Regions from separate parts of the Corynebacterium sp. P4-C1 genome, predicted to be linked through region 1. Evidence: riboswitches for the same ligand, from Rfam matches in the RefSeq annotation. Region 1 holds a riboswitch; the other holds the start of a gene.
What was found. Region 1 has a riboswitch for thiamine pyrophosphate ahead of QYR03_RS08120 (TenA family protein). Riboswitches for the same ligand answer to the same signal wherever they lie in the genome.
Positions count from the first base shown of each region.

Region 2: linked by a shared signal. The riboswitch ahead of QYR03_RS06515 (bifunctional hydroxymethylpyrimidine kinase/phosphomethylpyrimidine kinase) and the one ahead of QYR03_RS08120 (TenA family protein) in region 1 are both predicted to bind thiamine pyrophosphate.

Region 1 covers NZ_CP129966.1:1,704,442-1,711,925, forward strand. Annotated here, with positions in the region: gene gyrA (DNA gyrase subunit A) at 1-2,124, opposite strand, end outside; gene QYR03_RS08105 (CopG family transcriptional regulator) at 2,296-2,520, shown strand; gene QYR03_RS08110 (TetR family transcriptional regulator) at 2,539-2,814, shown strand; gene QYR03_RS08115 (hypothetical protein) at 3,193-3,639, shown strand; TPP riboswitch at 3,697-3,795, shown strand; gene QYR03_RS08120 (TenA family protein) at 3,834-4,493, shown strand; gene tenA (thiaminase II) at 4,497-5,159, shown strand; gene bioB (biotin synthase BioB) at 5,250-6,326, shown strand; gene QYR03_RS08135 (alpha/beta fold hydrolase) at 6,563-7,480, opposite strand.
Region 2 covers NZ_CP129966.1:1,383,670-1,391,153, reverse strand. Annotated here, with positions in the region: gene QYR03_RS06535 (GTPase family protein) at 1-1,139, opposite strand, end outside; gene QYR03_RS06530 (ABC transporter) at 1,126-2,733, opposite strand; gene QYR03_RS06525 (hypothetical protein) at 2,615-3,013, opposite strand; gene QYR03_RS06520 (formate/nitrite transporter family protein) at 3,113-3,907, opposite strand; gene QYR03_RS06515 (bifunctional hydroxymethylpyrimidine kinase/phosphomethylpyrimidine kinase) at 3,977-5,545, opposite strand; TPP riboswitch at 5,535-5,696, opposite strand; gene rplN (50S ribosomal protein L14) at 5,998-6,366, shown strand; gene rplX (50S ribosomal protein L24) at 6,367-6,681, shown strand; gene rplE (50S ribosomal protein L5) at 6,681-7,268, shown strand.

The DNA.
Region 1 (7,484 bases):
GCCGTAGCCGCCGGAGGTGGCCACGAGGAGGAAGTCATCTTCCTTCACCGTGGTCATGGCCAGCAGCTGGTCGTCGCCGCGGAAGCGCATGCCCTTCACGCCGGCAGTGGCGCGACCCATCGGGCGGAGCTGCTCGTCGTCGGCGGTGAAGCGGATGGACTGGCCCTGCTCGGAGACGAGCAGGATATCGTCGTCCGCGCTGACTAGGGATGCGCCGATGAGGGCGTCGCCCTCGTTGAGGTTGATGGCGATCAGGCCGGCGGAGCGGGCGGACTCGTAGTCGGTCAGGCGGGACTTCTTCACGCGGCCGTCGCGGGTAGCCAGCACCAGGTAGGGGGCGTCCTGGTAGGTCTGGATCTGGATGACCTGGGCGATCTTCTCTTCCGGCTGGAATTCCAGCAGGTTCGCCACGTGCTGTCCGCGTGCGGTTCGGCCGGCCTCCGGCAACTCGTAGGCCTTGAGGCGGTAGACGCGGCCGAAGTTGGTGAAGAAGAGGATCCAGTCGTGCGTGGAGCAGACGAAGAAGTTCTTCACCACATCGTCCTGCTTCAGTTCCGCACCGCGGACACCCTTGCCGCCGCGTTTCTGGGACTTGTAGGCGTCAACCTTGGTGCGCTTGGCGTATCCGGTCGCGGTGATGGTGACCACGACGTTTTCGCGGGCAATGAGGTCTTCCTCGGTGACGTCGCCGGTGGCTGCGACGAGGCGGGTGCGGCGCTCGTCGCCGTGCTTTTCCACGACTTCCTTCAGCTCTTCCGCCACAATCGCGCGCTGACGCTCCGGCTTGGCCAGGATGTCCTTGTAGTCGGCGATCTCGGCCTCGATGGCGGCCAGATCGTCGACGATCTTCTGGCGCTCGAGAGCGGCCAGACGGCGCAGCTGCATGGCGAGGATGGCGTCGGCCTGGATCTCGTCGACGTCGAGAAGCTCCATCAAGCCCGTGCGCGCTTCGTCGACCGTCGGAGAACGGCGGATGAGCGCGATGACCTCGTCGAGCATGTCCAGGGCCTTGACCAGGCCGCGCAGGATGTGGGCGCGCTTTTCGGCTTCGTCGAGGCGGTACTGGGTGCGCCTGACGATGACCTCGATCTGGTGGGCCACGTAGTAGCGGAGCATCTGGTCGAGGCGAAGGGTGCGCGGCACTCCGTCGACAAGCGAGAGCATGTTGGCGCTGAAGTTCGACTCCAGCGGCGAGTGCTTGTACAGGTTGTTCAGCACGACGCGCGGCACGGCGTCACGCTTGAGCGTGATGACGATGCGCATTCCCACGCGGTCGGAGGACTCGTCCTCGATCTTGGAGATGCCGGTCATCTTGCCCGCGGCGACCTGCTCCGCGATGCCGGAGATGAAGTTGTCCGGGTTGACGTTGTACGGCAGCTCCGTGATCACGATGACCTGGCGGGTGCCCACTTCCTCAATCTCGGTGACACCGCGCATGCGGATGGAACCGCGGCCGGTGGTGTAGGCATCCTTGATGCCCTGGTCGCCGACGATCATGCCGGCGGTCGGGAAGTCCGGTCCCTTCACACGTTCCATGCACGCGTCAAGCGTGGTCTTGTCGTCCGCGTCGTGGTTGTCCAGGATCCAGTAGATCGCTTCGGCCAGCTCGCCGAGGTTGTGCGGCGGGATGTTGGTGGCCATGCCCACGGCGATACCGGAAGAGCCGTTGAGCAGCAGGTTCGGCACACGCGACGGGAGCACGACCGGCTCTTGGGCCTTGCCGTCGTAGTTGGGCACGAAATCCACAGCGTTTTCACGGATGTCGCGCACCATCTCCATGGACAGCGGCGTCATCTTGCACTCCGTGTAACGCATGGCCGCTGGGCCGTCGTTACCGCGGGAGCCGAAGTTGCCCTGGCCGTCCACCAGCGGGTACCGCATGACCCACGGCTGCGCGAGACGCACCAGGGTGTCGTAAATAGCGGAGTCGCCGTGCGGGTGGAATTGACCCATCGCGTCAGAGACCGGGCGCGCGGACTTCACGTACGAGCGCTCCGGGCGGTAGCCGGAGTCGTACATCGCGTAGACAATGCGGCGGTGCACGGGCTTCATGCCGTCGCGCACGTCAGGCAGTGCACGGCCGACGATGACGCTCATGGCGTAGTCGATGTAGCTGGTCTGCATCTCCTCGTTGATGTCAATGGGGAGGATGCGGTCGCCTTCGCTACCACCACCGAAAATATCGTCACTCAAGCTTCAATGCCTTTCAGTTAGAGACAGTTCACACAGCAGTTTACGCGCCGCGAGAATCATTCCCCCGCTCCCATGCGGTATCAGAGTGATACCATCACGATCATGGCTATGACGCTTAGGCTCTCCGCCGAGGAGGATCGCGCGCTCGTCTTGCTCGCCAGCGCATGGGGGTGCAGCAAACACGAAGCAGCCACGCGCGCGGTGGTCATCTCCGCAAGCAGACTGCTTGACGACGCCGCCGTGGCCTCCCTTGCCCACGACACCGTCCCCGGCCGTGCCGCGTTGGCCGCCCGCATCCGCCGCGCTCGGCCCAACGAGGCGGATTAACACCGCCGAATCCGCTGCATGAAACCTTTAAGCCCTGAACAGCTGCTCATCATTGCGGACGAGTGCTGCGCGAAGTGGGGCCCTTCCGCCGCTGTGCGCAGTTATTCCGCGATCTGCGCCGCCGCGGCGATTCCCGGCGCGAAGCTGGACGGCCTCCCTGTATTCGACTCCCCCGCCGCCGCGGCCGACGCCCTTGCCCGCGGCATTGAGCGCCTCGAACCGCTGACCGATTTCAATCCGCCCTTCGCCGACACCGCCGCGGAGATCTATCTGCGCTGGTGCGAGCGCGATTGATGCACCCAGTTTCCGTCAGAAGGAACTGCAGAAGGCTAACGCGCAGTGGATGGCCATTCAGCGCCAGGCAATGGACGAGCTGTGTAAGTACATTCCCCTGCCGCAGCAAAACCAGAATCAGCAGTCCAACCAGCAGCGTCAGGGTCAGTAACCCGCCTGCCAACAGCCACAAAAGCGATACTCCCCCACATTATGTAGCGTCGCATCGGAACGTTTGTTACATTTGTGGCTGTTGTGGTTGCAGTGATTCATGTGAACCTGTGGCGGAAGAACTGCAACTTGAATGGGAATCAGCGGTCCCGCGAGCACCAACAAGGGTGAACGCGCGGGGCCGTGTCCCTGTTTCCGGACCAGTTCGCAGATCACAAGGCAGTTAAGATGGCCCGCGTGACTGACTTGAAAACTCTCCTGAATGCCCCCACCCGCACCGAGGTCGTCGCCGCCCTGACCACACTGGCGGACACAACCATCGCCAACCAGTCGGGCCTGACCGGCATGGCATTGAAGTCCGCTGTCGGCGCCGCGAAGAAAGCGGACGCGGACGCGCTGAGCAAGGGCATCAACCAGCTCATGCCGAGCATCGTCGAGGAGCTCACACCCCACTGGGAGTCTTACGAGGGTTCCGGCAAGTCCAGCTTCGGCGCCCATCTCGCCGACAACGAGGACAGCGTCACCGAGTCCGTGCTGAAGATCGGCGATTCTTTCGCCGACCGCGCACCCGCCCCGGTGCAGAAGGTGTACTCCTCCATGCGCGGCAAGGTTGGCAAGATCGTCGCCCCAGCGCTGCCGGAGTTCGGCGACATCATCGAGCGCCACGCGAAGTAGCAAACGCGCGCTACACCCGCGCCCAGGCCGCCGTTCACAGAAATTGGTAGCGTGGGCAGGCAAGACACGGGGTGCCCTGCTCAAGCAGGGCTGAGATCACACCCGCCGAACCTGATCGAAGCCATCTTCGCGGAGGGATTGTCTTGCAACGGCCCCGTGTCCGCTAGTTCCACGTCAACTGGAAGGACACAACATTGACTAGATTCAGCGACGAGCTGCGCGACACCCACCGCGAGAAGTGGGACGCCGCAGTGGGTCACCGTTTCGTGCAAGAACTTTTCGACGGCACGATCGACGACGGTGTCATGGCCGGCTACCTCGTGCAGGACTACCGCTTCTTGGACAGCTTCTTGCAGCTCCTCGGCGCGGCAGTGGCCACCGCGGACGAACTCGCACCGCGTCTGCGTCTCTCCCAGTTCATCGGCGAGGTCGCGGGCGACGAGAACACGTACTTCCTCCGCTCCTTCAAGGAGCTCGGTGTGAGCGACGAGCAGCGCGACAACACCCCGGACACCACAGCATGCACCGGCTTCACCGGCCTGATGCGCGAGGCAGCCGAGACCCGCTCCTACGCCGCCGCCCTGGGCGTGCTCGTCGTGGCGGAGTGGCTGTACCTCGATTGGGCCACGAATGCCCCAGAAGAGCGTCCGGAGAGCTTCGTGCACAACGAGTGGATCGAGCTGCACGACTACCCGGAATTCCACACGCTCGTCGAGTTCCTGCGCGGCGAGGTCGACCGCATCGGTGAGCGCAGCGAGGAAGACCGCGCCATCATCAACGATTTCTTCGGCAGAGCAGTCACGCTGGAGCTGGACTTCTTCGACAATTCCTACGAGCAACCACTGGAGGTGTAAAAAATGGGCCTTTTTTCGCTTCTCAAAGAATCCGCCCCGGAGTGGGACCCGTACATCCACCACGCATTCGTTGAGGACCTGGGCGAAGGCACTCTCCCGCTGCCGATCTTCCAGGACTACCTGGTGCAGGACTATCTGTTCCTGGTCCAGTACGCCCGCGCGAACGCGCTCGGAGCCTACAAGTCACGCACCCTCGGCGAGGTAGAAGCGGCGGCGCAAGGGCTGTCTGCCACCATCACGGAGACCGAGCTGCACCGACGGCTGACGGAGCGCTGGGGTATCACGGGCGACGACCTCGACCGTGCGCCGGAGAAGCAAACCACAGTCGCCTACACGCGCTACGTGCTCGACACCGGCATGGCGGGCGACCTGCTGGAGCTGCAGATCGCGCTTGCGCCGTGTCAGATCGGTTATGCGGAGATCGGCACCTATTTGGAGCCGAAGCTTAAGGAGAACGCTGAGCACCCGTACGCGGAGTGGATCCAGGAATACGCCGGCGACGATTTCCAGAATCAGGCGGTAGCCATGACGAAGCTTCTCGACGACCTACTGGGGGTGCCCGCCGAGGAGATCAAGGGCACGAAGCGTTTCGAGCGCCTGCTGGACATTTTCCGCACGGCAACCCGCCTGGAAGCCGACTTCTGGCAGCAGGCGCTCGACAGCTAACTCACCCCCTACCCGGCCAAGCACTGTTGAACACCGTTCAAAACCTGCTTCATGCTGCTATTTGACGGTGAGTGATCTACATTTATCACTATGGCTACACCCGCTTCAGTGAACGAACCCGACATCCTCGACATCGCGCGAGAGAAATGCCTGGAAAACGGCGAAGGACTCTCCGAAGCTGAGATCTACCGAGCTCTCACCATCGAGGATGAACGGTTACAGGAACTACTCGATCTCGCCCACCAGGTCCGGATCAAGCACTGCGGTGTCGAGATCTCTCTCGAGGGCATCATTTCCCTGAAGACCGGCGGGTGCCCGGAGGACTGTAGCTTCTGCTCCCAGTCCGGGCTGTTTGAATCCCCCGTCCGCTCTGTCACTCTTGACACAGCAGAACTAGTCGAGGCCGCGAAGCAATCCGAGAAGATGGGCGCGAGCGAGTTCTGCATCGTTGCCGCTGTGAAGAGCCCGACTGACTCCCTGCTCGACCAAGTCGCTCAGGCGATCGTCGCAATCAACAACGAGGTGGACATTTCTATCTCCGCCTCCCTCGGCACACTGACCCGCAAGGATGCCCACCGGCTCTCGCAAATGGGTGTCATACGCTACAACCACAACCTGGAGACCGCGAAGTCGTTCTTCCCCAACGTCGTCACCACACACACGTGGCAGGAACGTAGGGACACCTTGGAGAATGTCTTGGCGGAAGGAATGGAGACCTGCTCCGGCGGGATCATCGGTCTCGGCGAAAGTCTTGAGCAGCGCGCCGAGTTCGCCGCTCAGCTCGCTCAAATCAACCCGCACGAAACACCGATCAACTTCCTCGATCCCCGCCCCGGGACCCCGTTCGCTAACCGTCCCTTGGTTCCCCAAGGCGAGGCCTTGCGCGCGGTCGCCGCTCTCCGACTGGCTATGCCCTCGACACAGCTGCGGTTCGCCGGCGGTACTGAGCTTGCGCTCGGGGATGACGGCACAGAAACTGGCCTCCTTGGCGGGGCTAACGCCATCATCGGCGGCAACTACCTGACGACATTCGGCCGGCCGATCGAAAAGGACCGTGATGCGATCGACCGCGCCATGGATTCCCCGCGAAACCTTCCCATCACACCCGTCGGACAGAAACAGCGCACCGATCACGGCATCCTGTACAGCACGTTGAAGTCGCTCTAGTGAGAATCCCCGATTCAACGGAATTGGCCGACGCAGTGTTGAGCGGCGAGCTCCAATTACCTTTTGACCCGGCGCGACCCTATGACGCACCTCGAATCTGCCCGTTGTGCGAGCGCCGGATGGTCGTGAAAATGAACCCTGTGGCTTGGGAGGCTATCTGCTCACGCCACGGGATTCTCCGCTCGGAGTGGCTGGAACGCTAGGTTCTGAGCCCGACCTACCCGGGCCACCCCGACTTAGAGCGAGGCCACGAATTTCTCCAGTCGATCGGCGACCCGCTCCGGCTTACGCGCCCACTTCGTGTGCCCCAGTCCCCCGATCAACTGTTCAACATGAACGTTGTCGGGGTCGAATTTATCTGCCAGATACGCCGCAGATGCCAATGTGCAGTCATCGTCGTCAGTGAAACGCGTCAGCAGAATCGGTACGGTGACGTTCTTCATCCCCGCCTCGTAATCGATGTCTTGACCCTTCAGGTCCGCCAGCGAATTCGTGTGCGCGAAACGCGTCCATTCCCTCACGTGCACATCAGATTGCCGGCCGTAGCCCGCCAGGTCCAACCGTCCTGCCGGCCAGTAGCCGACGACCTTGGACACGGCCGTCATGAACAGGCTCCCCAGCGCTACACGACGCCGGTCCGCCCCCACGAAGCTCTCCTTGTACGGGCTTCCGGTGCCCACGCCCATCATGCCCACCACATTGAGCTCCTTCGCCTCCGGGCGCGCAAGGAACAGCGACGCCACTTGCCCGCCCATTGAGTGCGTCAGCAGCACCGTCGGGTGGTCTGCCGGAAGACCCAGCTCCTCTTTCGCGGCACGGATCGTCCTAGGGTAATCCTCCGAGGCGGTGTCGTGGTAGCCCCACCGCGCTTTCCGTGTCGCGCGAGCTGTACTGCGACCCTGGCCGCGCAACTCACCGATCACGACCGGGTAGCCGCGGTCTGCCAGTTCCTGCGCCGTTGGCCGGAAATAGCGGGCCCCCATACCGAAACCCGGCCAGATCGCCACCAGCGGCGCCGGTGCGGTGCCCGGGTCCGCTTGTCCACTGCGCTCCCCTTGAGCGGGAAAGACATAGACCGGTGAGACGTCCCCACTCGGCAGTTCCACATCAGCGTTGACGAAGGTGTACTGGTTCGGACTTTTCTTTTCGCTCATGAAG
Region 2 (7,484 bases), 320 kb from region 1:
GCGGAAGCCCATTGCGGCGGGAGGTCGGCGGCGACGGCGGAGGCGTAGTCGCGCACACCTTTGTTCGCGACGGCTTTCGAGGCCGCGGACAGCTCCGGTAGGGAGGAGCGGTGCACGCCCACGGAATCAGCGTCCTCCCGCAACCCCATGCGTTTGAGGGGGTCGGGTCGGAAACGGGTCACCCACGAGGTGAGCAGCCAGCCGGTGCGCTCGTGGAGTCGCTTGCGGTACGCGGCGACCGTCGACTCAGCCACCCGGTCCGCGCCGGCTGCCTGAGCGAGCACGGCATCGAGTTCGCGCTTCGCACGCTTATCGACATCCCCCGTCTTCGCCCCGTCCCCGTATTCCCCGGTCACGGACGCGATGTCGGCTTCGATGCGGGCCGACTGGGCGGTGTGGGCCTTGGCGACGCGGGCGATAGCGCCGCGGAGATCGTCGATACCCGCTGTGGTGTAGGTGGAAGTGGGAATGACGCTGACGTTGGTGAGGCCATCTTCGCGCAATAGCTGCGCGAAGGACTGCGACACCGTCGGAACGTCTGCTTCCCCGAGCAGGTCCGCCTTGTTGAGCACCGCGAGGGTGACCGCGGAGTGGTTTGCGTGGGGGCGGATGAACTGGTCGTGAATCACGCTGTCGGCGTATTTCTCCGGGTCGGACACCCAGACCAGCACGTCGACCTGGCCGGCGAGGCGTTCGGCGATGGTACGGTTGGATGCTTCGACGGAATCGAAGTCCGGGAGGTCCAGCAGGATCAGCGGGCCGGCCCCGGGGGCGAATTCGCCGGCGCGGACCCGGCGGTCCTCCACATCCAGCCAGTCGAGCAGTTCCTCCGAGCCGTCCGGCCCCCAAATCGCGGCCAGCGGCGACGAAGTGGTGGGGCGGCGTGCGGCCGCCTTGCCAAGATCCTCGCCAACGACGGCGTTGAACAAGGACGTCTTCCCGGAGCCCGTGGCGCCGAAGAATCCGACGACGGTGTGCTCCGCCGACAGGGCGCGGCGCTCAGCACCGGCGCGAGCGATCTGCTCCAGGTGTTCGCGCTGGCCGGACGTCAGGTAGGGAGCGCCGATTTCCGCGGCCTCTGCGAGCGCAGTCAGGCGTTCCCCGAGGCTTGCGGTGTTTCCGCGTTTAAACAGAGCCATCGCTACCTCCCCTGAACCCGCCGCGGAGCTGGGCGAACAGGTCGCGCAACGGGCCGCTCGAGGCGCTGGACTCGAGGCTCTGGGTGGCCTGGCTGTTCTGGCTGTTCTGGGCGCTTTGTGCGACGGATGCGGCGGCACCGGACGGGAGCGACGACTGGCGGGTATCGCCGGCCAGCTCCGGGAAGCGCTCGGCGACAGCTGCGCGGGCGTCCTCGGCGGCTGAGGCCAGGTCCTCTGCTGTGGTGCCCTCCAGAAGCGGGTCGGTGACGGGGTAGAAGCGTTCGCGCTCGCTCTGCAGCAGCGCGTGGAGGCGCTCGTTCAAGTCGTTGCGGGCGTCGGCGGCCATGCGGCGCACGGTATCCTCGCCGAACATCGTTTCCAGCAGCTTCTGGCCCAGGACAGCCGAGCCGCCGGCGATGGCGACCTCGCCGCCCGTGATCCCGGCGGTGGAGGCGAAAACGACGAGCATCAGCGCGACCGTGAGCACATTCAAGCCGAAGGACATGGCTCGGGCGCGCTGGCGCTTCGACCCGGCGGTCTCCTGGATGCGCTCCAGAAGGGCGGTCTGCCATTCGCGGACGAGGGCTGCGGCCTTGTCGTCGATATCCGCGCTGGAGCGGGCCAGCGCGGGGTCGGCCGCGGCACGCAGGTCCGGCGCGACGGCACCGATGTGGGACCAGGAGCGCGCGGCAGCGGTGTCGGCTGCATCCACGATGACGGCGTGCAGGCCGCTTTCCAGCTCCGTCTCCACCTCGCGCAGGGGAGCGGGTTCGCCGGTGAAGAAACTGCCCACCCGATCCACTGCCTGGGAGAACCAGCGCTCGAAGCCTCGGGCCACATCGGAGGTGCCCACGACATCCTGCCACCGGTCCATGACCTCGGTGCGCAGGAGCTTGCCGTCGGATGTCGCGTCGATCACGTGGCTGTGGGCGGCGGAGTACTGCTCGCTGATCGCGCTGTCCAGCTGGGAGGCGAAAGCTTCTTGGCGGGAGCGGGCGTCGATAAGCTTCTCGACGCGCGAAAGCGCCCCCGTCGCCGCCCCCGCCACCGTCTTGCCCGCGACGGCGCGGCGCGCGGCGGAATCCTCCGCCAGGCCGGTCAAGTAGGAGCGCAGCTCAGAAACGAGGGTGTCCTGCAGGAATTCCTCGCCGCTGTCGCCGCCCAGGCCGGGGACGAACGGGACGGTGAAAACGGTCGCGCCTGTCAGTCCCGCCTCGTCCATCATGCGGCGGAGGTCATCCGGGACAGTGGCCGCGGAACTGTCGTCGAGACGGTTGAGCACCACCACGACCTCGATGCCGCGGCTGGCGGCGTCATTGAGGAAATTCCACACCAACTGGTCCGCGTAGCGTGCCGGTGTGGTCACGAAGACCCACAAGTCCGCCGCGGCGAGAAGCTGGGAAGCGAGGGCCCGGTTGCGGTCGTCGATCGAATCAAAGTCCGGGGCGTCCAGTAGCGCCAGGCCCTCCGGGACGCTACCGGTGGCCACGATGCGCAACGTGGTGGACTGCTCGTCGCCGGCTCCGTGCGAACGGGCCAGGCCGGGCAGCACCTGCGGGGAGTTGAACCAGTCCGCGTCCGCCGGGTTGGCCACCAGCACCGGCTGTCGCGTCGTCGGGCGGATCACTCCCGGGTTGGACACCCCGCTCGCGCAGCACGGCGTTCACCAATGTGGACTTCCCGGAACCCGTGGAGCCGCCGATCACCGCCAAAAGTGGGGCGTCGAGGTTGGCCAAGCGCGGCAGTACATAGTCGTCGAGCTGGTTGACGATGGAGCGGGCATCACCGGACGCCTCCCCGTCGAGGCGGGTCCCGTCGACAGCGTCGCGCAAAAGACGCACGGCGTCGAGCATGTCGTTATTAGGTGTACTCACCTAAGCCATTTTGGCAGACAGCTCGACGCCGTGCGTTAGCAGTGTGAAAAGGACAATGGCGCCGACCTTCGGCGCCGTGCAAAGGGTGGACGTGGAGGTTTAGTCGCGGTAGTTGGTGCGGGTGCGGTTGAGCCAACCGTAGATGCCGCCCATGATCAGACCGCCGCCGACGAGGTTGCCCAGCCAGACGATCGTCCAGTTGCGCAGGACGTTGCCGATGGTGAAGCCGTCGATGGAGGCCGGGTCGAACATGAAGCCGGCGAGGGTGGTCAGCACGAAGTTCGCGATCGAGTGCTCGTAGCCCATGGCCGCGAACGCCGGAATGATGATGGCCACTGCCCAGATCTTGGCGCTGTGGTCCTTACCGGCCTGGGCGGTCAGGATGAAGCCACAGTTGACGACCATGTTGGCCAGGATGGCCTCGATGAACAGGGTGAAGCTCGGTTTGGCCAGCTTGGCTTCCCACAGGTTGGCCAAGAAGGGGAGGGTTGTCTCGGCGTGTTGACCGGTGGTGGTCAGGGAGATGAGGAACGAGATGATCGCGGCGCCGATGAGGTTGAAGAACGTCACGAACAAGATGACCATGAGCCCACGCGGGATCTTAGTCAGCCTGTGGACGACGCCGTAGGTCATGAACATCATGTTGCCGGTGGCGAGCTCCGCTTGCATGACGACCATCATGTAGAGGGTCACCGCGAAGATCATGGCGAAGGGGTACTTGCCCCAGCCGGGGGCGTAGGACTCGGTCAGGGTGGCGGTCGCTGCGGCGAAGGCAGTCATGATGCCGAGGAGCACGCCAGCCATGATGGCGCGCAGCGCGAAGCGACCGGGTTCGCGTCCGAACAGGTCTAGCTTGTTCTGGATTGATACGGGGGCCTTTTCACTGAAACTCACGCCTCCAAACTAAAGCATTCCGCGAAAGGTGGCGAACCGTGATTCCGGCCCCGGAAGGGGCTCCGGACGCTAGCTTCGGGAGGCCTGATCGAAGAATTCGCGTTCGTAATAGCAGGCGTACATGAACGCCTCGAGGGCGTCCGCGCGCTGCTTCTCGCTCGCGCCCGAGAGTGCCTTTTCTACCGATTGCAGCGCCATACGCACGGCATCTGTGAAATCGTCGCCTCCGTACATGGACAGCCACGCGTTGTAGGGGTGCTCCGAACTGTTGCTCTCCGCGAGGTGCAAACCGACTTCCGCGTAGAGCCAGAAGCACGGCAAAACTGCCGCGGCGCCGACAACATAGTCCCCCAAAACAGCTTTAGATGTGAGCATATTCACGTAGCCGAGGGTGGTCGGCGAGGGGGGAGTGTCTGCTTCGACGGTGTGCTGGGAGATCCAGGAACGGTGCAGGTCCGATTCGGCTTCGATCGCGACGGTTGCGGACTGCGACCACCACACCTGGTCCTCCGCATCGGGCGCCTTGGCGCTCACGGTTGCCAGGGCGCGGGAGTACTCGCGCAGGTAGTAGGCGTCCTGCACGAGGTAGAAGCCGAACTGCTCCTCCGGCAGGGTGCCGTCGCGGAGCGCACGGATGAACGGCAGCTCCAGGGTCTCCGGCCACACCTTGCGCGCCGCGGCGTCCCAGAGCTCGCGCGTGAAGGGGCCGGCGGCGGGAATCTTGGGTTCGACGGCGGCGGCAGGGAAGGCGGCGGCGGTCCAGTCGTCGCTAAGCTTCCACGGCGTTGTCGACGCTGCCGCCGCGAGGCGCCGCGAACGGTGAAAGTGGTCGACGGGCCCGTGTCCCGTTCCGACGTTGAGCTCGTCGGCGTGCGCGATTGCTTCATGCAGCCAGCTGGACGTCCACGCGAGCGCGCTGTCCGAGTCAATGGCCAAGCGCGCGGCGAGCGCGGACGACAAGGAGCAGCCCGTGCCGTGCGTGTTCTTCGTGTCCACGCGGGGCACGTGCGCGATCTCGACGTCGCCGTCGGGCGTGACTAGTGCGTTCGACGCGTACCCCTCCTTGAGATGTCCGCCCTTGACCACGACGTTCACGTCAGCCGCCTTCGCGTAGGCGCGGCCCTGCTCGAGGGCTTCGTCGAAGGTCTCCGCGGGAGTCGTGCCGGCGAGCACAGCCAGTTCCGGGATATTCGGCGTGACGACGCTCGCGTGGTCCTTCACGAACTGCCTCATCGCATCTTCCGCGTCCTCGGTGAGCAGGCGGTCCCCGCTGGTGGCGACCATCACCGGGTCCACCACAACGATCGGCACGGGGTGCGCCGCCAAAAAGTCGGAGACCGTCTGCGTGGTGTCGACGTCGCCGAGCATGCCGATCTTCACCGCATCCACCTGGACGTCGTCGAAAACGGCGTTGAGCTGCGAGACCAGGAAGTCCTGCGGCGGGACGTGAATGTCGCGGACACCGTGGGTGTTCTGCGAGACCAGCGCCGTGACCACGCACATCGCGTAACCGCCGGCCGCCGAGATGGACTTTAGGTCCGCCTGGATGCCGGCCCCTCCGGTCGGGTCCGTGCCGGCGATGGACAGCACGTTCGGGATGTTCGGGATGGCGCTCGCCGCGCCAGACAAAGAAGTCATCAGACAATTCCTCCGCGAATATTGGTTCGTTCAGGTTCGACGGGTGTGATCTCAGCGTTGCGCCCGGCCGCCGTGAACTGCAGTTCCGCTGCTCCGGTGAGCTGCGGCGGCAGGCGGCGGCGATGGGTGCGTGGCACCCCGTGTCTTGCCCCGACATGCTACGTGAAACGCACCGGCCGGGGGCTGCGGGGATGGCTCCGGTGAAGCGGAAGCCGAGCAGGGGCCGGAGATTTGGGGTTCGTGCAGGCGGCGTGGTTTAATACCACAGTTGTCTAGCGCTGGTCGCAGCTGACGCGCGTTTCCGAGTTGAGGCTGCGAGACCCTTCGACGGTGGCGGCACTGTGGGTGCCGGGGCACTGTTCGTCGATAAGCGGATAGGCACTGATAAGACATTGACCACGTGCGTGCAGGACGGAAATCTGGCGCACATTGATCCAGGTCAGGAGACCAAAGTGATTCAGAAAGAATCGCGTCTGAAGGTCGCCGACAACACCGGTGCACGCGAAATTCTGTGCATCCAGGTGCTCGGCGGTTCTGTCCGACGCTTCGCCGGCATCGGCGACACGATTGTCGCCACCGTGAAGGAAGCCGCCCCCGGCGGCAACGTCAAGGAGGGCGAGGTTGTCCGCGCCGTCATCGTGCGCGCCAAGAAGGAGACCCGTCGTCCGGACGGCTCCTACATCGCTTTCGACGAGAACGCAGCTGTTCTGATCAAGAACGACACCGAGCCCCGCGGCACCCGCATCTTCGGCCCGGTCGCCCGCGAGCTGCGCGACAAGAAGTTCATGAAGATCGTGTCTCTCGCACCGGAGGTGATCTAGTTGAAGATCAAGAAGGGCGATATGGTCCAGGTCGTCGCTGGTAAGGATAAGGGCGCGCAGGGCCGCGTCATCGAGGCTTACCCGAAGCGCGACCGCGTCCTCGTCGAGGGCGTCAACCGTGTGAAGAAGCACGTCGCAAACTCCTACAACGAGCGCGGCGCCGAGTCCGGCGGCATCGTTACCCAGGAGGCCCCGATCCACGTGTCCAACGTGATGGTCGTCGACTCCGAGGGCAGCCCGACCCGTGTGGGCTACCGCTTCGATGAGAACGGCAAGAAAGTCCGCGTTGCCAAGTCGAACGGGAAGGACATCTAATGACCGAGAGCACCACCAACTACACGCCGCGTCTGAAGACGCGTTACAAGGACGAGATCCGCGGCAAGCTCTCCGAGGAGTTCGGCTACGACAACGTCATGCAGATCCCGGGTCTGACCAAGATTGTGGTCAACATGGGTGTCGGTGACGCTGCCCGCGATTCCAAGATGATCAACGGCGCGCTCGAGGACCTCACCGCGATCACCGGCCAGAAGCCGCAGCTGCGTCGCGCGAAGAAGTCCATCGCTAACTTCAAGCTCCGTGAAGGTATGCCGATCGGCGCGAAGGTCACCCTGCGCGGCGACCGTATGTGGGAGTTCCTGGATCGTCTGCTGACAGTCGCTCTCCCGCGTATCCGCGACTTCCGCGGCCTGTCGGACACCCAGTTCGACGGCAACGGCAACTACACGTTCGGCCTGTCCGAGCAGACGATGTTCTACGAGATCGACGTGGACAAGATCGACCGTCCGCGCGGTATGGACATCACCGTTGTCACCTCCGCAGTCAACGACGAGGAAGGCCGTGCGCTGTTGCGCCACTTCGGCTTCCCGTTCAAGGACAAGGACGGCAAGATGCAGCGCGCATAAGCATCTCGCTTATCGACGAATAACCCCACCCGCCCCACGCCTCAATAAGATGCCTACCGTTTAGATAGCAGTCGGTGATGGGTGGGCCCAGAAGACCTCAATGGCCTGATTCCGATACTGCATCGGGATCAGGCCGTGTAGTCGTTTGGGGCTGAAACGCTCCGCGAATTCAATTTTGTGTTCCCCCTTCTTTGCCACGGGCGAACTCAGTCCTGT